4 regions of the Pectobacterium hainanensis genome follow, and region 4 is predicted to be linked to each of the others. Evidence: predicted binding sites of a transcription regulator. Region 4 holds the regulator's gene; each other region holds the start of a gene.
What was found. The regulator LexA, encoded in region 4, represses DNA repair genes until DNA is damaged. The targets are predictions, from matches to a motif close to TNCTGTATGTACATACAGNA.

Region 1 (3,369 bases), on a different contig from region 4:
ATCAGGCAGTGAATCCGATGGCATTTGTGGAGCCAACGTCACCGCACATTGTCAGTAGAGAAGAACGGCGGCCAATTCATTTGTCTGAGCTATCTTCTGGGCTTCGCGCGTTGGAAACGCGAGCGGATTGGGTGTTGGTGGAAGGGGCAGGGGGATGGTTTACGCCGCTGTCGGAGCAAGAAACGTTTGCCGATTGGGTCAATCAGGAACAACTGCCGGTTATTCTGGTGGTGGGGATCAAATTAGGTTGCATAAATCATGCGTTACTGACTGCCAATGTGATTGCACATTCAGGATTGCGGCTGGCCGGTTGGATCGCGAACGATATTATCCGACCGGGAAAACGACATCAGGAATACCTAAACTATCTACAGCATCATCTCTCTGCGCCAATGTTGGGCGAAATTCCCCATTTGGGTGCGCCGCAGCGGCATAATTTGGGGCAGTATATTGATTTGTCTCGTTTGGGCTAATGATTGTTTTTAGTATTTTTCAATCTAATACTTATAAGATAAATCGCACAAAGAGTGGGAAAAAAATCCATATTCATGGCGATATAGGATAAAGCGGGTATTTCTACAACTCAGGGGGGATGCGGGGTTGTGGGAGTTATCCACCATTTCTGTGGATAACTGTGTGCATTAGAGATAGAAAAATCACGTCAGACGAGAGCGGGCGCGGGTTGACGGCAGGTTGACGCTATTCTCCGCTTTTTAGATAATTTATTCAAAATCATAATGTTAATTAAAATCAAGTTTCTTTTTTATGCCTAATGTCGAGCTGCATGAATTAGCAACATAAGTAACGCCCACACGTTAAAAAAAAGGTGAAATTGGGGATAAATAGGGATGATATCTTCTGGCAGAACGGCGATGAATGTGCTAGCCAATTGCTTTGCTTAATCATTATCCAATAGCGGAATAATTTCCTTGATGCTGTTTTTATATCCAGTATTATGTGGGTGGTAAAATCCACGTTAGGTTCCCATAATAATCAGCGTGGAAAGACATCACCCTATCCCATAGATTGTAAAATACAGGCTGATTCTGTTCAAACCGTCCCATCCGCTTGCCATGGGCAACCAGGCATGATGAGTAGCGTAGTTAACTATGAGTAAAGTCTTTAAACTGAAGTCCGATTTTAAACCCGCGGGCGATCAACCCGAGGCCATCCGTCGCCTGGAAGAGGGGCTGGAGGATGGGTTAGCGCATCAGACGCTGCTTGGCGTGACGGGGTCCGGTAAAACGTTCACTATCGCCAATGTTATTGCTGATTTAAATCGTCCAACCATGATTCTGGCGCCGAACAAGACGCTGGCGGCACAGCTTTACGGTGAGATGAAGGCCTTTTTCCCGGATAACGCGGTGGAATACTTTGTCTCGTATTACGATTACTACCAGCCAGAGGCGTATGTTCCCAGTTCCGATACGTTTATCGAGAAAGATGCGTCAGTGAACGAACATATTGAACAGATGCGCCTTTCTGCGACCAAAGCACTGTTGGAGCGAAAAGATGTGGTGGTGGTCGCTTCGGTTTCCGCTATTTACGGTTTGGGCGATCCCGATCTTTATTTGAAAATGATGCTGCACCTGACACAAGGTATGTTGATTGACCAACGCGCGATCTTGCGGCGGTTGGCTGAGCTGCAATATACGCGCAATGATCAGGTATTTCAGCGCGGTACGTTTCGCGTGCGTGGGGAGGTGATCGATATATTCCCCGCCGAATCGGATGATATCGCGTTGCGTGTCGAATTGTTCGATGAGGAAGTCGAACGGCTATCGTTATTTGATCCGCTGACGGGGCATGTTGTTCAGACGATGCCGCGCTATACCATTTACCCGAAAACGCACTACGTGACGCCGCGAGAGCGTATTTTGCAGGCAATGGAAGATATTAAGGTTGAGCTGGCCGAGCGTAGAAAGGTGTTGTTGGCGAACGATAAGCTGGTGGAAGAGCAGCGACTGAGTCAGCGCACGCAGTTTGATCTGGAGATGATGAACGAACTGGGCTATTGCTCCGGTATTGAAAACTATTCACGTTTTCTGTCTGGTCGCGGGCCCGGCGAGCCTCCGCCGACCTTGTTTGATTATCTGCCTGCCGACGGGTTGCTGGTCGTGGATGAATCACACGTGACCATACCGCAAATTGGCGGAATGTATCGTGGCGATCGGGCGCGTAAAGAAACGCTGGTTGAATATGGTTTCCGGCTACCGTCGGCGCTGGATAACCGGCCAATGAAATTCGAAGAGTTTGAGGCACTGGCTCCGCAGACGATTTACGTTTCTGCAACGCCAGGAAACTATGAATTGGAGAAATCGGGTAGTGAGGTGATCGATCAGGTTGTGCGTCCGACTGGCCTGCTGGACCCGATACTTGAAGTTCGCCCGGTTGCTACACAGGTCGATGATTTATTGTCTGAAATTCGTCAGCGAGCGGCGGTAAATGAGCGGGTATTGGTGACGACGCTCACCAAACGAATGGCCGAGGATTTAACGGAATATCTTGAGGAGCATGGGGAACGCGTCCGTTATCTGCATTCGGATATTGATACCGTTGAGCGAGTGGAAATCATTCGCGATCTGCGGCTTGGCGAATTTGATGTGCTGGTGGGGATCAACCTGCTACGAGAAGGTCTGGATATGCCAGAAGTCTCGCTGGTGGCGATTCTGGATGCAGACAAGGAAGGCTTCTTGCGTTCAGAACGATCGCTGATCCAGACGATTGGTCGTGCGGCGCGGAACCTCAAAGGAAAAGCGATTTTGTATGGCGATAAAATTACGCCGTCAATGGCGCGAGCAATTAGCGAGACTGAACGTCGTCGTGAAAAGCAACAGGCCTACAACCTGAAACATGGCATTGTACCGCAAGGGCTGAACAAGAAAATTGCCGACATTTTGCAGCTTGGTCAACCGAGTAACGGAAGAGGCAAAGGACGCAGTAAGAAAGCGGCCGAACCTTCAGCCAGTTATGGATTAATGACGCCAAAAGCGTTGGAACAAAAGATTCGTGAGCTTGAAAGTAAAATGATGACGCATGCGCAGAATCTGGAGTTTGAGGAAGCGGCCAGCCTGCGTGACGAAGTTCAGGCGCTACGGGCTCAATTTATTGCTGTGTCTTGATGGAGGGGAAACGATGGATATCACGATACCTGGCGTAGACGTCTTGTTTGTGGCAGGTTTTGGCCCAATAGCCAACTCCTCGACGGCTAGCGCGGCATTTTACGTTGATACATTGCGTTTGCCATTGAAACCGATGGCTGAGAATCCTGATTATCTGGTAACGGACGCGTTGGAGGGGGTAAAACACTTTGCCGTATGGCCGCTGGAACAGGCTAGCGAATCTTGCTTTGGGCAGAAAACATGGCCA
Region 2 (3,369 bases), on a different contig from region 4:
ACTCTTCATTTTTGTCAAACTGGCGATGCTCACGCTGTTGAACGACCAACACGCCTAGCAACTGACGACGATGGATAATAGGAACGCCGAGGAAAGATCGGAAATGTTGCTCTTTTACCGCAGGGATATATTTAAAACTGGGGTGTGTGCGGGCATCGGCCAGATTGATCGGCTCGGCACGCTGTCCAACCAAACCGACCACTCCTTGCCCAAAGGCTAATGTGACGGTACGACCACGAGGCTTCTTTAAACCGCGTGTCGCCATCAGGTAATAGCATTGATGATCGTGATCGGCCAGATAAATCGAACAGACTTCCGTGTCCATTGCCTGACAAGTTTCATCGACCAGAATGTCCAGAGCATCATTAAGGCGAGCCGTTGCGGCTACTTTTTCGACAATTTCTCGCAAGCGCGTGAGCATGATGCCTTAATTACCCTCTTTTTCGTCGAGGACCGGACGGAGGTACCATCCGCGCCGCCGCACTCTCCTGAAGTTGTATCACCGGGCTGATAAATTCTTTCATCACACGACGGTAAACGTCACGCTTAAAAGACACAACCTGACGAACCGGATACCAATAACTGACCCAACGCCAACCATCAAACTCAGGTGTACCGCTGCTTTGCATATTGATATCAGACTCATTACACATCAGTTGTAACAGGAACCATTTTTGCTTTTGGCCAATACAGACCGGTTTAGTATCCCAACGCACCAAACGTTTCGGTAATTTATAGCGTAGCCAGTTGCGGGTAGATGCCAAAACTCGGACATCTTTTTTCTTCAACCCCACTTCTTCAAACAGCTCACGAAACATCGCCTGCTCGGCGCTCTCACCGGGATTAATTCCCCCTTGAGGGAACTGCCAGGAGTGTTGACCGTAACGACGAGCCCACAAGACCTGCCCCTGCCGATTACAAATTACGATACCCACATTCGGGCGGTAGCCATCATCATCGATCACCGGACTACCTCGATAAACTTTAAATGCAAAGATGACCTGATTGTTTCACACTCGCGGCAGGCGGTAAACCACTGCTTGGTACGGTTATCACTCTAATAAAAGAGAGATAACCCACAGATTGAACCAAAGTTATAAACATGTGTGAACGGATAATCACGGTTTATTCACTATTTCTGTGGACATCTTTGTGCAGAACCCATGAAAAAGTGAGTAAAACTCATTTTATATAGATAGAAAATCACTATTCACTTAAAAAAATAGTGATTATTTTTCATTACATTAAGCCAATTGTTCACAGTAATATCACTGAAAAAAATCGCTATTGAATGATGGTCAACATAACGCTGGTGAAAGATCGTGCTATGCCGATTTTATCCACAGACGCGATGGTAACATCAGATAATAAATGAGCAAAAACAGCAAAAAACCGTGACGTCAAGGCTGTAAATCGAACCAGTAATCTATCTTCATGCCGGTTATCCAAGAAATCTGTGGATAACCTAGTGTAAGATCCTGTTCATTGTTGGTTTCTACACGTGCACAATTTACACAACACGGTTCGACCTGCTTCTACGCAATGAAAAAAAACGCTATGAATCATGCTATTATTAACTTTCTCGGTCGCCGATCGGGCAATAGGTTCATGTTTCTCACCCGCTGTATTTTTTTTGAGCGGAAAATATCAGGTTAGGCACGCTATGCATTCACCGTCCGTTTTTATTGCCCCCCCCCATAATGAACAGGAATTGCTCCTGCGTGCCCAGTCGCTTGCAGGATACAATCTGGCTGAGCTGGCCTGTATTGCACAGTTACCACTACCTGCTAACCTGAAGCGAGATAAAGGCTGGATTGGCATCCTGCTGGAACGTTTTCTGGGAGCCAGCGCAGGCAGTAAACCTGAACAGGACTTCCCCGATATCGGTATTGAACTGAAAACCATCCCTATCGATGAACAAGGTCGCCCACTGGAAACAACGTTTGTCTGTGTCGCGCCCTTAACCGGAAATAGCGGCGTTACCTGGGAAAGCAGTCATGTCAGGCATAAACTGGCGCGTGTGCTGTGGATCCCGGTTGAGGGTTTGCGATCAATTCCGTTAGGTGAACGTCGGATCGGGACACCGCTCATTTGGAGCCCAAGTGAAGAAGAAGAACGTCAACTTCGCGGTGACTGGGAAGAACTGATGGACTTAATTGTGCTGGGAAAGGTCGAAAGCATCACGGCTCGTCATGGAGAAGTGCTGCAATTACGCCCCAAAGCAGCCAATAGCCGTGCGCTGACGGAAGCCATTGGCGAATTTGGTCAACCGATCATGACGCTACCACGCGGGTTTTACCTGAAAAAAACCTTTACTGCTCCTCTGCTGGCACGTCACTTTTCTCTTGATAATCAATGAAATTAAGAGAAAAAAGAGGAAGAAATAGCCACCGCCGACCATACTTTCACTTGCCTGCCTACTCATGTAGCGGCGTATAATACTGTTTACGTTTCGTTTAAGGTGTATTGATATAATGTTTGATTGGATTGTTGATCCGAATGCCTGGTTAGCGCTAGGGACGCTAACTATTCTGGAAATTGTTCTTGGCATCGACAACATTATCTTCCTGTCGTTGGTTGTTTCTAAACTACCGAAAGCCCAACAAAATAAAGCACGCCGTATCGGCCTGATGGGTGCCATGCTGATGCGTTTGGGGCTATTAGCTTCAATCGCCTGGGTTGTCCGCCTGACCAATCCTTTATTTACCGTAATGGGCAATGATATTTCACTGCGCGATCTGATCCTGTTTTTCGGAGGATTGTTCCTAATCTGGAAATCAAGCAAGGAAATTCATGAAACCGTAGAGGGAAGCTCAGAAGAGCACGTCTCACAGGTACACTCTTTCTTCGGCGCTATCGTGCAAATCATGCTGTTAGATATTATTTTCAGCCTGGATTCTGTAATTACAGCAGTAGGGCTTTCCGATCATCTGTTTATTATGATGGCTGCGGTGGTTATCGCGGTTGGTGTCATGATGTTCTCTGCCCGCGCCATCGGAGAATTTGTTGATCGTCATCCGTCTGTCAAAATGTTGGCGCTGTCATTCCTGATCCTGGTAGGTTTTACGCTGATCCTGGAAAGCTTCGACATTCATGTACCGAAAGGTTACATCTATTTTGCCATGTTCTTCTCTATGTCGGTTGAAGCACTCAACCTGCTACGTGGTAAGAAAGCGAAAACCACAGATTAAATTCGGCGGGTTAACATCCTCTTTCGTGCCTGCCTATCATTGGCGGGCACAAGAAAAAAGAACACAGTCAGGAACGAACTCCCCTCAACCACGTTGGGATAATGTAATTTAATCCTTCGCTCTGACACATCGTCTTGCGCACCGTAACCAAAATTAACCATTGCCGTATTAATTTTTT
Region 3 (3,369 bases), on a different contig from region 4:
GCGCTGGTGCGTTTGTTCCAGAAAGTAGGGCTGGCACCCAATCGCAGAGTTCTATCCACGATACGGCAGCCTGACGGACTTGCTGATCTTCACGCGAAACATGCAGGATCTTTGCCCAGAACCATTCGGAAGAGTAAACGCCACCAATATAACGCGTGTAGTCAGGGAATTGCCCGCTGCGACACAGTGTATTGATCGCCTCCGCTTCTTCTATTGCCGTGTGATCCTTCCATAAAACGAACATGGCGTTTGGGTTATTGGCAAATTCAGGGCGCAGGGCGAGAACGTGTCCTTGTTCGTCAATGGGGGCGGGCGTCGAACCAGTGGAATCAACGCCGATACCGATAACCTGTTGGCGTTGCTCCGTCGTTAAACGACTCACTACCACCTTAATGGCTTGTTCCAGCGATTCGATGTAATCCAGCGGATGGTGCCTGAATTGATTATTGGCAGGCTGACAATATTTCCCCTCACGCCAGCGAGGGTAATAGACCACTTCTGTTTCTAATTCTTGCCCGGACTGGCAATCAACCGCCAGGGCACGTACCGAATCACTGCCAAAATCGAGGCCAATCGTAATCGCACCCGTACTCATTGCTCCGCTCCTGTTCAACCTGATTTCATTGCTGTAACGATAGACAGGGGGGCAGAGATGATGTGAGGAGTTGTTAGCTGGAAGTATGCATTTTTCTGTCGCCAGCAGTCATTTTGTGATGATCGTCAAAAGTTAACAACTGGTTAAATTTGCTATATGTATGCACAAACCTGTCGTTGTTCCGGGATGTGATTGCGCTCTCCATTCTTGATGAAAATACCCGCTAAAACATAAAGCGTCTGAATGCTACTGAGTAAAGGTGTGATACTAAGTCTGTGTTTTTCCTTTATCCAGACCTGAAATGCTTTACCGAGAACGATGAGATACATCAGCCTGGCTGGCGTATACAAAGATAACCATATCGGAGAAGATCATGCATAAATTCACTAAGGTGCTAGCGACGATTGGGCTGGCGGCCATTATGTCACAATCAGCTATCGCTGAGACATTGAAGCTGGGATTTCTGGTTAAGCAACCGGAAGAACCCTGGTTTCAAACTGAATGGAAGTTTGCTGATAAAGCAGGAAAAGATCTCGGTTTTGATGTCATTAAAATCGCTGTACCTGATGGTGAAAAAACGCTGAATGCGATTGATAGTTTAGCGGCCAGCGGGGCGAAAGGTTTTGTTATCTGTACGCCAGACCCTAAATTGGGGCCGGCCATTATGGCTAAAGCACGCAGTTATGATTTGAAAGTCATCGCGGTTGACGATCAGTTTGTCAATGCCAAAGGGCAACCGATGGATACGGTGCCATTGGTTATGATGGCGGCGACCAAAATAGGTGAGCGTCAGGGTCAGGAACTGTGGAAAGAAATGAATAATCGTGGCTGGAAGGTGGAAGAAACCGCCGTCATGGCGATTACCTGCGATGAGCTGGATACCTGCCGTCGCCGGACATCTGGTTCGATAGGGGCGCTGAAGGCTGCCGGTTTCCCTGAAAAACAAATTTATCAGGTTCCAACCAAATCCAATGATATCCCCGGCGCATTTGATGCCGCTAACTCTATGCTGGTCCAGCATCCTCAAGTAAAAAACTGGCTGATCGTCGCGTTTAACGATAACAACGTGCTGGGTGGCGTGCGTGCTGCCGAAGGGCAGGGGTTCAAAGCGAATAACGTGATTGGTATCGGTATCAATGGTGTCGACGCCGTGAGTGAATTGTCCAAGAGTCAGGCGACCGGCTTCTATGGTTCACTGCTGCCAAGCCCGGATGTTCATGGATATAAAAGTATCCAGATGCTGAATGAATGGGTAACCAAAAACGTTGAACCAGAAAAATTCACCGAAGTAACGGACGTGGTGCTGATCACCCGCGAAAACTTCAAGGTTGAGCTGGAGAAAAAAGGTCTGATGTAAGTCAGAAAGGACAAGGATGTCCTATCTATTGGATATATTCAGCCAGCCAAAAAATGGCGGAATCGACACTCCACGGGGTAAAGCCGGTGGTTAACCATGAGGAAACGGACATGACAGCACAGTCACCCTATTTGTCGTTTCATGGAATTGGTAAGGAATTTCCCGGTGTTAAGGCACTTTCCGATATTAGTTTTGCCTGCCAAACTGGACAGATCCATGCATTGATGGGGGAAAATGGGGCAGGGAAATCCACGTTGCTGAAGATCCTGAGTGGCAACTATGCCCCCTCTGCTGGGGAAATTCATATTCAGGATAAGCCAGTCCAATTTAATAACACGATGGATGCCCTGAATGCCGGGGTTGCCATTATTTATCAGGAATTACACCTGATACCGGAAATGACCATTGCTGAGAATATCTATCTCGGCCAGTTACCGCATAAATATGGCATGGTCAATAATTCTCTGCTGCGTTATGAGGCAAAACTGCAACTTGAGCATCTGGGATTGGATCTTGATCCCGATACCCCGCTGAAATACTTGTCGATCGGCCAGTGGCAAATGGTGGAAATAGCCAAAGCACTGGCTCGTAATGCCAAAATTATTGCGTTTGATGAGCCCACCAGTTCGCTCTCCGCCCGTGAAATAGAGCAATTATTTCGGGTAATTAGAGAATTACGCAGTGAAGGGCGCGTCATTTTGTATGTTTCGCACCGGATGGAAGAAATTTTCGCGTTGGCCGATGCGATCACCGTGTTTAAAGATGGTCGCTATGTCCGTACCTTCGACGATATGCAGCAGGTTAATCATGAACTGTTGGTACAAGCCATGGTCGGGCGTGATCTGGGGGATATTTATGGCTATTCACCGCGTCCGCATGGCGACGAACGGTTGACGTTGCAAGAGGTAAAAGCGCCGGGCGTTAAATCGACCATTTCTCTGAATGTCCGGCAGGGTGAAATTGTCGGCCTGTTTGGGCTAGTGGGCGCTGGACGTAGCGAGTTGATGAAGGGGTTGTTTGGTGCCACCCGAATAACGGCAGGTAAGGTGTTGCTGGATGGCAAACCGCTGGTGGTGAATTCGCCGATTGACGCTATTCGTCAGGGAGTCATGCTCTGTCCTGAAGATCGTAAAGCGGATGGCATTATTCCCGTCCATTCCGTACGAGACAATATAAACATCAGTGCTCGGCGAAAAAGTGTGAAAGCCGGTTTCATCATCAATAACCAGTGGGAAGAGGATAACGCTTCTCGCCGTATTACGGCGTTGAATATCAAGACACCTTCTGCGGAACAACTGATCATGAACCTTTCCGGAGGGAATCAGCAGAAAGCCATCCTTGGCCGCTGGCTCTCGGAGGAAATGAAAGTGATTCTGCTGGATGAACCGACTCGCGGAATTGACGTGGGAGCCAAGCA
Region 4 (3,369 bases):
GCGACGCGTGCCAGCTTATGGGCGATGGTTTTGTCGGTGCCGTGTTCTGTCGCCATATAGCGTAATGACACTGGGCTGGAGAAACGGACAAGGCTGTCGCGCCCCAGCCACAGAACGGCAAAAAATTTCTCGATACCGTTGAGCAACCGTAAATGCGGCGTGGCCTGATTTTGCCCCTCACGACCGGGTGAGCGTCCAAACATGACAGAGACCGGCACCATTTGCACGTCCAGATCGGGATTTGCGCGGTGCAGGTCCAGATAATCGTGGAACAGCTTTACCGATTCCTGTTTGGGGATGTAGTAGCGGAAAACCCGAGGGCCGTCATTGATGAATACATGACTAGGTAAGGCCACATCACCAATGATTACCGGTTGCAGAGGGTCTGGCAAACCTAGCGCCTGACACTTTGTCTGCAACGTCAGCAAATCTGCCTGAGAATTGTAAGGTAATACATAGAGAATCGGTCGTAACGGGTCTAAACCCAGTTCGGTTTCGGGATCTATGGGTATGACTTTACTTTTCACTAACAGCCTGAGCGGGAAACTCAATAATTTATAGTAAATTTTACGCCAACCTGACATAACAACTTAAAGCCTCTTGTTAGCAATGCGCCGCAAGGATACCAGAAACTACGCTGGAGATCTGTGGTGATGAGACAACGGTTAAGCGTTAAAATGCGAGCGATCTCTTATACTCGTTATCTTTCCGGTTTTGAGTGTGTTGGCTGTATGTCCTGGGCCAACATTCCGAGGCGTTCAAAATGACAATGTTTTGCCTGGCAACCCGAAGCCGATCAGGTATCTATACTATTTTTAGCAATTGGAGGATGAATGAATAAAGCAACGGGGATGACCCGGATTATCAAGGCGACCGGTTATTCTCTTAAGGGGCTTCAGCAAGCGTGGCAACATGAAGCCGCTTTTCGTCAGGAAACGGTACTGACGATCGTTGGCGTCGTTGCCGCCTGCCTGCTGCCCGTCTCTCTGGTTGAGAAACTGCTGCTTATTGGCTCAGTTGTGTTAATCATGCTGTTTGAGCTAGCAAATAGTGCGATTGAAGCGGTCGTCGATCGCATCGGTATGGAGCACCATGAGTTATCTGGTCGGGCAAAAGATATCGGTTCTGCGGCGGTATTTGTGGCCATTTTATTGGCGGCTGTCGTCTGGATCAGCATTATCTGGCAGAATTTTGCGTGAAGGTTTGCAGAAACTAATAAAAAACTGAGGTTTACCCATCTCCTGGTTCCCAAGCGAGCATGACCTGTATATACTCACAGAAAGACTGTATAAACAACCAGGGGGCGGAATGAAAGTACTAACAGCCAGACAGCAGCAGGTCTATGACCTGATCCGCGATCATATTGCGCAGACCGGTATGCCGCCTACGCGTGCGGAAATTGCCCAACAGCTAGGATTTCGTTCACCGAATGCCGCTGAAGAGCATTTAAAAGCATTAGCGCGTAAAGGTGTGATTGAAATTGTCTCTGGCGCCTCTCGCGGTATCCGCTTACTGATGGAGGACGAAACCGGTATTCCGTTGATTGGTCGTGTTGCGGCTGGTGAGCCGCTCTTAGCGCAACAGCATATAGAATGTCACTATCAGGTTGATCCCTCGATGTTCAAGCCCAGAGCGGATTTTTTGCTACGTGTGAATGGGATGTCGATGAAAGATATCGGCATTATGGATGGTGATTTACTTGCCGTACATAAGACGCAGGATGTTCATAATGGACAGGTCGTCGTCGCTCGTATCGAAGATGAAGTCACGGTAAAACGCCTGAAAAAACAGGGCAGTGTGGTGCATTTGCTGGCTGAGAATGACGCGTTTTCTCCCATCGTGGTAGATCTACGTGAACAGAGTTTTTCGATTGAAGGTTTGGCTGTCGGCGTTATTCGTAACGGTGACTGGAGCTGATTTTTCTGCTGTGAGACGCGCTAGAACGGGTTGTTTTAGTATTTGCGCGTTTTGATTCGAGGCATTTTTTGACGTTTTATGGGCACATGTCAATGTGCCCGATAGCCTTGCAGGGCTAGCGTTTCTTGATTGGAATACTATGGTCGTGATCGCACTGATCTGTCTGTTTGCATGCCGCCACTTCCTGGCAACCTTCGCAAAGACCATGAGCTTCAATAACGCTGTGGCGTAAAGTAAAGCCAGCTTGTTGCGCTAAATCACGCAGATTTTCCTCTACACCTTCGGTTTGACGTTCGGCTACCTGACCACACCGATCGCAAATGAAGAGAGCAGAGGTATGGCTATGATCTTCAATATGGTGACAAAGTACATAGCTGTTGTTTGACTCAACACGATGAATAAATCCCTGTTCCAGCAAAAAATCAAGGGCACGATAGACCGTCGGTGGTTTGGCCTGAGGTTCTGATATCCGCAGAAGATCGAGCAGATCATAGGCACTGATAGCACCAGTCTGCTCCGCCATTAAGCGTAACACTTCCAGTCGTTGTGGCGTCAGACGAACACCGCGCTGCTGACAAATCTGTTCAGCCTGGGCAAGCAGGTTGTCCTGAGTGGTTGAATGCATTGTCATATCACCCTGACGGATAGAGGAACAAGCTCATATCTTATCATGGCTGAAGAAAAACGCCGAGATAGTGAGGCGGATTGGATAAATCCTCGATATCAGGCAACCAAATCGATAAGCAAGGCTTGTAATGCGGTTTCTGCCTTTAAATTTAGTACCGTTTCCTGTTGGATAAAGGCTCCATCGCCACAGCATAGCGCCTGACGGCCCGATGATTCGTAGAGGCTCATTGAACCATTAATCGATTGTAGATAGGCCTGATTGCCTTGTAGCTTAATGGTTTTTTGCTCATTTTCTTGCAATTCTAAATGATGGATCCACACTTGCTGACGGAGTTGTAAACTACCTTGATCACCTTCTGGTGAGGCTAATAAGTGATGGCCTGTTTTATTGAGCGTGAGTCGTTGTAGCGAGCTGTTTTCCCGCGTTGGGCACGCATCCAGCCACAGTTGCATTCGAGTGAGTGGTTTACAGTTGCTGGTGTTATGTTCGCTATAGCTGACATTCGGTTGCGTTGCGAATAGCAGCACTTCCCCTTCTTTGGCGTGGACATGATGGCCATTACTATCGCGGTACTCGGCCTCGCCCTGGAGAATGATGTTTAAAATATCCACGCTGGGGTAGGTACGCGGCTGGAACGATGCTCCGGGCGTCAGGACTTCCTGATTGAGCACTCGTAACGATGCGTAACCAAGCAGCTGTGGGTCAAAATAGTGGCCGAATGAGAACGTATAGCGTGCCTGCAACCAGCCATAGTCAGCTTGACCGCATTGTTCCGCTGCTCTTTTGATGATCATGGTAATGGCCCTGAGTATTTATTTCTTAAA

Region 1: uvrB (excinuclease ABC subunit UvrB) is a predicted target of LexA. The motif match lies at 934-953, and genes of this name have one in related genera.
Region 2: mutH (DNA mismatch repair endonuclease MutH) is a predicted target of LexA. The motif match lies at 1,405-1,424, and genes of this name have one in related genera.
Region 3: ACKPVM_RS09560 (arabinose ABC transporter substrate-binding protein) is a predicted target of LexA. The motif match lies at 746-765, and genes of this name have one in related genera.

The regions. Positions count from the first base shown of each region.
Region 1 covers NZ_JBJYIN010000008.1:23,183-26,551, forward strand. The annotation lists gene bioD (dethiobiotin synthase) at 1-473, shown strand, start outside; gene uvrB (excinuclease ABC subunit UvrB) at 1,110-3,122, shown strand; gene ACKPVM_RS09820 (VOC family protein) at 3,136-3,369, shown strand, end outside.
Region 2 covers NZ_JBJYIN010000012.1:97,281-100,649, forward strand. The annotation lists gene ptsP (phosphoenolpyruvate--protein phosphotransferase) at 1-421, opposite strand, end outside; gene rppH (RNA pyrophosphohydrolase) at 432-965, opposite strand; gene mutH (DNA mismatch repair endonuclease MutH) at 1,664-2,359, shown strand; gene ACKPVM_RS13535 (TerC family protein) at 2,475-3,191, shown strand.
Region 3 covers NZ_JBJYIN010000007.1:189,501-192,869, reverse strand. The annotation lists gene ACKPVM_RS09565 (ribulokinase) at 1-595, opposite strand, end outside; gene ACKPVM_RS09560 (arabinose ABC transporter substrate-binding protein) at 969-1,952, shown strand; gene araG (L-arabinose ABC transporter ATP-binding protein AraG) at 2,063-3,369, shown strand, end outside.
Region 4 covers NZ_JBJYIN010000023.1:39,738-43,106, reverse strand. The annotation lists gene plsB (glycerol-3-phosphate 1-O-acyltransferase PlsB) at 1-584, opposite strand, end outside; gene ACKPVM_RS18785 (diacylglycerol kinase) at 834-1,199, shown strand; gene lexA (transcriptional repressor LexA) at 1,309-1,917, shown strand; gene zur (zinc uptake transcriptional repressor Zur) at 2,033-2,542, opposite strand; gene ACKPVM_RS18770 (pirin family protein) at 2,641-3,339, opposite strand.